Regions from separate parts of the Lentzea xerophila genome, predicted to be linked through region 1. Evidence: riboswitches for the same ligand, from Rfam matches in the RefSeq annotation. Region 1 holds a riboswitch; the other holds the start of a gene.
What was found. Region 1 has a riboswitch for S-adenosylmethionine ahead of ACRSBM_RS05705 (aminotransferase class V-fold PLP-dependent enzyme). Riboswitches for the same ligand answer to the same signal wherever they lie in the genome.
Positions count from the first base shown of each region.

Region 2: it holds a riboswitch for S-adenosylmethionine, as region 1 does, so the genes downstream of both, ACRSBM_RS36740 (methionine ABC transporter ATP-binding protein) here and ACRSBM_RS05705 (aminotransferase class V-fold PLP-dependent enzyme) in region 1, are expected to answer to the same signal.

Region 1 covers NZ_CP194934.1:1,149,094-1,152,151, forward strand. Annotated here, with positions in the region: gene ACRSBM_RS05700 (potassium/proton antiporter) at 1-1,462, shown strand, start outside; SAM riboswitch class IV at 1,536-1,650, shown strand; gene ACRSBM_RS05705 (aminotransferase class V-fold PLP-dependent enzyme) at 1,688-3,052, shown strand.
Region 2 covers NZ_CP194934.1:7,683,011-7,686,068, reverse strand. Annotated here, with positions in the region: gene rsmA (16S rRNA (adenine(1518)-N(6)/adenine(1519)-N(6))-dimethyltransferase RsmA) at 1-566, shown strand, start outside; SAM riboswitch class I at 655-748, shown strand; gene ACRSBM_RS36740 (methionine ABC transporter ATP-binding protein) at 966-1,964, shown strand; gene ACRSBM_RS36735 (methionine ABC transporter permease) at 1,961-2,644, shown strand; gene ACRSBM_RS36730 (MetQ/NlpA family ABC transporter substrate-binding protein) at 2,672-3,058, shown strand, end outside.

The sequences.
Region 1 (3,058 bases):
CGTGCTGGGCGTCGGCGCCGCCGTGCTGCTGATCTCCGTGATCGCGGTGCGCGTGTCGACTCGGCTCGGCCTGCCCTCGTTGTTGCTGTACCTCGGCATCGGCGTGCTGCTCGGCGAGTCCGTCGTCGGCATCAGGTTCGACGACGCCGACCTCACCCGGTCCCTCGGCATCGCGGCACTCGTGCTGATCCTGACCGAGGGCGGCATCACGACCCGGTGGCAGGCGGTGAAGTCCTCGCTGTGGCTGGGCGTCGCACTGTCCACAGTGGCCGTGGCGGTGAGCGTCGCGGTGACCGGAACGGCGTTGCACTACCTGCTCGGCCTCGACTGGCGGATGGCGTTGCTGTGGGGCGCGGTGCTGTCGTCCACCGACGCGGCCGCCGTCTTCAGCGTCCTGCGGTCGTTGGGCGTCGGAGCGCGGCTCACCGGCGCGCTCGAACTGGAGTCCGGCCTGAACGACGCGCCGGTCTACATCGCCGTCGTGCTGCTGGCCTCGTCGGACCGGATCACGTGGGCCGCGCCGCTGCTGGTGATCTACGAACTGGGCGCGGGCGCGCTCATCGGTGTCGCACTGGGCTTCCTCGGCGGGGCCGGGCTCAGACGCGCGGCGTTGCCGTCCACCGGTCTGTACCCGCTCGCCACTGTGGCGGTGTGCGTGATGGCCTACACGGCGGCCGATCTCGCGCACGCGTCCGGATTCCTCGCCACCTACGTCGCCGCGTTGGTCCTCGGCAACGCCCGCCTGCCGCACCGCGCCGACACGCTGTCGTTCGCCGAAGGTCTCGGCTGGCTCGCCCAGATCGGGCTCTTCGTCCTGCTCGGCCTCTACGCCTCGCCGTCACGGCTGCTCGACGTGCTGTTCCCCGCGCTGATCGCGGGTGTGGTGCTGACGTTCGTCGCGCGGCCGCTGTCGATCATGCTCTCCTCGCTGCCGTTCAAGGTGCCGTGGCGTGAACAGGCGTTCCTCTCCTGGTCGGGGCTGCGGGGCGCGGTGCCGATCGTGTTCGCGCTGATCCCGTTGATCCAGGGCGTCGAGGGTGCGCGCGAGCTGGTCGACGTGGTGTTCCTGCTGGTCATCGTGCTGACGGTGGTGCAGGGCACGACGCTGCCATTCCTCGCGCGGCGCCTGGGCCTGGTACGGGCCGGTGAGGCGCAGGAGATCCAGGTCGACGCCTCGCCGCTCGACGAGCTGGGTGCCGAACTGCTGCAGGTGCACATCCAGCGCGGGTCGAAGCTGCACGGCGTTTACATGTCGGAGCTGAGGCTGCCGACGGGTTCCACGGTCAGTCTCGTGGTGCGCGCCGGGAAGAGTTTCACGCCACAACCGACGACCCGGCTGCAGACCGACGACCAGTTGCTCATCGTCACCACCGAAGAGGCACGTGACGCCGCTGAGCGGCGCGTACGTGCCGTCGACAGGGCCGGCCGCTACGCCAGGTGGAAGGGCGAGACCGGCGAATAGTCGGTCTCCGAGGCTTCTCACCATGTGATCGGGTGTCGACACGCACCGTGACCCTCCGCTAACGTCCTCGGCAGGTCATGAGAGCCAGCGTCAAGCCCAAGCTTGCTGGCCGGCAACCCTCCAACCGCGGTGGGGTGCCCTTGGTGAGGACCTGGTCCGGCGCGTGGGGCGCCGGTCAAGCGCGGGCCTTCGCACAACGGGGCCCCTGGCCTCGGAGGCAGCTCGATGACGCTCGCGATCACCCCAGCCACGAACACCGTCACGAACACCGCGGTTCCGGCTGTCGTCGGCGCTGACCTGCGCGTTCCGCTCGTCACCGGAGAGCGCGTCACCTACGCCAACCTCGATCACGCGGCGAGCGCGCCCTGTCTGCAAGAGGTGCGCGACGCCGTCGACGAGCTGCTGCCCTGGTACGCCAGCGTGCACCGCGGCGCCGGCTTCGCCTCCCAGGTCTCGACCCGCGTCTACGAGCAGGCCAGGGACCGCATCCGCAAGTTCGTCGGGGCGCGTTCCTCCGACACCGTCGTCTTCACCCGCAACACCACCGATTCGCTGAACCTGTTGGCGCGCAGCGTTCCCAAGGGCACCGCCGTCGTCCTGTTCGACAGCGAGCACCACGCGGCGTTGCTGCCGTGGCGCGGGCCGAACGTCCAGCGCGTCCCCGCTCTCGCCGAAGAATCAAACACTGAGTCCGGTGCTGCCGCTTTTGTCGTCGCGCTGGACCGGGCGTTGGCCGCCGCCCCGGTCGGCCCCCGGCTCGTGATCGTCACCGGGGCGTCCAACGTCACGGGGGAGCTGTGGCCGGTCGCGGAGCTCGCGAAGGTCGCCCGCCGGCACGGCGCGCGCATCGCGCTCGACGCCGCGCAGCTCGCCCCGCACCGTCCGATCAACGCCCGTGAGCTGGGCGTCGACTACATCGCGTTCTCCGGCCACAAGATCTACGCGCCGTTCGGCGCCGGTGTGCTGGTCGGCCGCGCGGACTGGCTGCAGCAGGCCCAGCCGTACCTGGTCGGCGGCGGCGCCACGGCGAAGGTGACCGACCACGGCGACCGCCTGGGCGTGGCCTGGTCCGCGGTGCCCGAGCGGCACGAGGCCGGCAGCCCGAACGTCGTCGGCGTGCACGCGCTGGCCGCGGCCTGCGAGATCCTGTCGCGGCACTGGGAGCAGACCGTCGCGCACGAGCAGGAGCTGCTGACGCGCCTGCGGGACGGCCTGCGCACCGTCCCCGGCTTCCGCGAGCTCGCGATCCTGACCGACGCCGACAAGGTCGGTGTCGTGAGCTTCACGATCTCCGGCTTCGACGCGGGCTTCCTCGCGGCGGCGCTGTCGGCGGAGTACGGCATCGGCGTGCGCGACGGCGCGTTCTGCGCGCACGTGATCGTGGGCCGCCTGGTCAAGCAGGCCGGATCGCACGAGCAACGCGCCGTGCGCGCGTCGATCGGTCTCGGCACGACGGCCGAGCACGTGGATCGCTTGGTCGCGGCGCTGCGCACCCTGGTCACCGAGGGTCCGAAGTGGACCTACACGCAGCTCGACGGCCGCTGGGTCCCCGAGGACGACGGCCGAACCCTGCCGCCGTTCCTCGCGTAGTCCCTG
Region 2 (3,058 bases), 6.5 Mb from region 1:
TGGACCCGGAGAACGCGGACAGGCTCCACGTGGTCCTCAAGGACGCCATGAAAGTCACCCAAGAGGACCTGCCGGCACAACCCACCGCGATCGTCGCGAACCTCCCGTACAACGTCGCGGTCCCGGTCGTGCTGCACCTGTTGGCGGAGCTGCCGTCCCTCCAGAAGGGCCTGGTCATGGTCCAGGCGGAGGTCGCCGACCGCATGGCCGCGAAGCCCGGCAACAAGATCTACGGCGTCCCCAGCGTGAAGCTGGCGTGGTACGCGGAAGCACGGAAGGCCGGCGCGGTCGGCAAGAACGTGTTCTGGCCGGCACCCAACGTCGACTCGGGTCTGGTTGCCTTCCAGCGCCACGAAAAGCCGTTGTCCACAGTGGATCGCAAGAAGCTCTTCGCCATCGTCGACGCCGCGTTCGCGCAGCGCCGCAAGACCCTCAGGGCGGCGCTCAAGGGCTGGGCCGGCAACGCGCACGACATCGACGAACTGCTGCGGAAGGCGGGCATCGATCCGCAGCAGCGGGGCGAGCAGTTGAGCGTGATCGACTTCATCCGGATCGCCGAGGTCTGAACCGGGGATCCTTCGGCCAACAGTGTGATCTGTCGAACGAATCGGATTCTGGCTTGCGCAACCGAACGTCCGTCCGGTTGACTGCTAGTTGCCATCCGGAGCGACTGAGAGACCTGGCTCTACGACGTCGCAGCAACCACCCGCTGGATGCGGGCAGGTGCTAACGCCAGGACCGATGGAGGAGCACCATGGGTACCTCGCGAATGCTGACGCGCCGTCGAGTCGTCGACCAGTGCCGTCGCACCGCTTCTGCATGTCGTCGCCACCTCGTCTAAGGCGCCTTCTCAAAGTCCTTTGACGCGCACTCAGCCAACGAGTGGCGCACACACCTGAGCAGCAACTTCGACCGCGCACCGCCCACGAGGCGGGTGTGCCGTCACGCGCAGCCGTGGAGCAGAAGTGATCACTGTCGAAAACCTCACCAAGTCCTTCCAGGGTGTCAGCGCCCTCAACGGCGTGACCCTCGACGTCGAGGCGGGCACCGTGCTCGGCGTGGTCGGCCCGAGCGGGGCCGGCAAGTCGACGCTCGCCCGTTGCGTCGCGCTGCTGGAGCGTCCCGACTCCGGGGCGATCCGCGTCGACGGCACCGACATCACCAGCCTCGACGGGGCGGCCCTGCGGGCTGCTCGTCGCCAGATCGGCGTTGTGCCGCAGGGGGACTCGCTCCTTCGCCAGCGCACGGCCGCCGGGAACATCGCGCTGCCGCTCGAAAGCGCGGGCGTGCCCGGACCGCAGCGCCGCACCCGTGTGGGCGAGCTGCTCGACCTCGTCGGCCTGACCGACAAGGCCGCCGCCTACCCCGACCAGCTGTCGGGCGGGCAGCGCCAGCGCATCGCCGTGGCGCGTGCCCTCGCCGCCAACCCCAGCGTCCTGCTCGCCGACGAGCCCACCAGCGCGCTCGACCCGGAAACCACCGGTTCCGTGCTGGCCGTGCTCGACCGTGCGCGCGCTGAGCTGGGTGTGACCGTTCTCGTCGTCACGCACGACATGGGCGTGGTCCGCAAGATCTGCGATGACGTCGCCGTGCTGGAGCAGGGCCGCGTCGTGGAGCACGGCAAGGTCCTCGACCTGGTCAACGACGTCGCGAGCCGCACGAGCAGTGCGCTGCTGCCCGCCGTCGACCTGAACCCGATCAACGAGAGCAGCTACGACCGCGTCGCGGACGTCGTGCTCGTCGGGTTCGCCGCGGTCGGCGCGCTGCTGCCCGAGGCCGCGCACCGGTTCGGCGTCGAGCTGAACATCGTCGGCGGTGGCCTCACGCGACTGGGCGAGACGCCGGTCGCGCGGTTCCGCCTCGGCCTGAACGGCGAGCGCTCCGACTCCGCTCTCGAGTGGATCGGCGAGGCCGGCGGTGCGGTGCAAAGGTCCCTGAAGGGGCCACAGGGAGTAGCTGCGTGAGGTCTGCAACACCCTGGTCCGACGTTCTCACCTATCTCGTCGAAGCCACCGGCGAAACGCTGTACATGGTCGGCGTTTCCACCGTCATCGCCACCGTTCTCGGAGTTCCCGTAGGTGTCTGGCTGCAGCTCACCGCCAAGGGCGGGCTGCGGCCGAACGCCGCGGTGCACAGGATCCTGAGCTTCGTCACCGACCTGGGCCGCTCGATGCCGTTCATCGTGCTGCTCGTCGCGCTCACGTCCGTCACCCGCCTGATCGTGGGCGGCTCCATCGGCAGCACGGCGGTCATCGTGCCGCTGGCCGTGGGCGCCATCCCGTTCGTCGGGCGGCTCGTGCAGAACATCCTGTCCGAGGTGCACGTGACCGTGGTCGAGGCCGCGATCACCACCGGCGCCTCGACGTTGCGGATCGTGCGCAGCGTGCTGATCCGCGAGTCGTTGCCCGCGCTGATCAACGCCATCGGCGTCACCGTGATCGCCCTGATCGGGTACTCGGCGATGGCGGGCGTGATCGGTGGCGGTGGCCTCGGTGACCTCGCGATCCGCGAGGGTTACCAGCGCTTCAACGACCGGATCCTGTGGAGCACCGTGGCGTGGCTCGCCGTGCTCACGACCGTGATCCAGCTCGGTTTCACCCGTGCCGCCCGAGCGTCCGACCGGCGCCGGCACGCCTCCGTCTGACCCATCAGATTTCTCAAAAGGAACGTCATGCGTATTAAGGCTGCCCTGATCGCGGTCGCTTTGACTGCTTTGTCCGCTTGCTCGTCGGGTGCCGACGCGTCCGACACGCTGAAGGTCGGTGTCTCGCCGGTCCCGCACGCCCAGATCCTCAAGTACGTGGCCGACAACCTGGCCGCGCAGAAGGGCCTGAAGATCGAGGTCGTCGAGTTCACCGACTACGTGCAGCCGAACACGGCGCTGGTGGACGGCTCGCTCGACGCCAACTACTTCCAGACCGTGCCGTACCTGAAGACGTTCACCACCGAGTCCGGTGCCCCGGTCGAGTGGATCCAGCCGGTCCACGTCGAGCCGCTGGGCCTGTACTCGAAGAAGGTCAAGAAGCTCGACGAGCTGCCGAGCGGTGCCAAGGTCGCC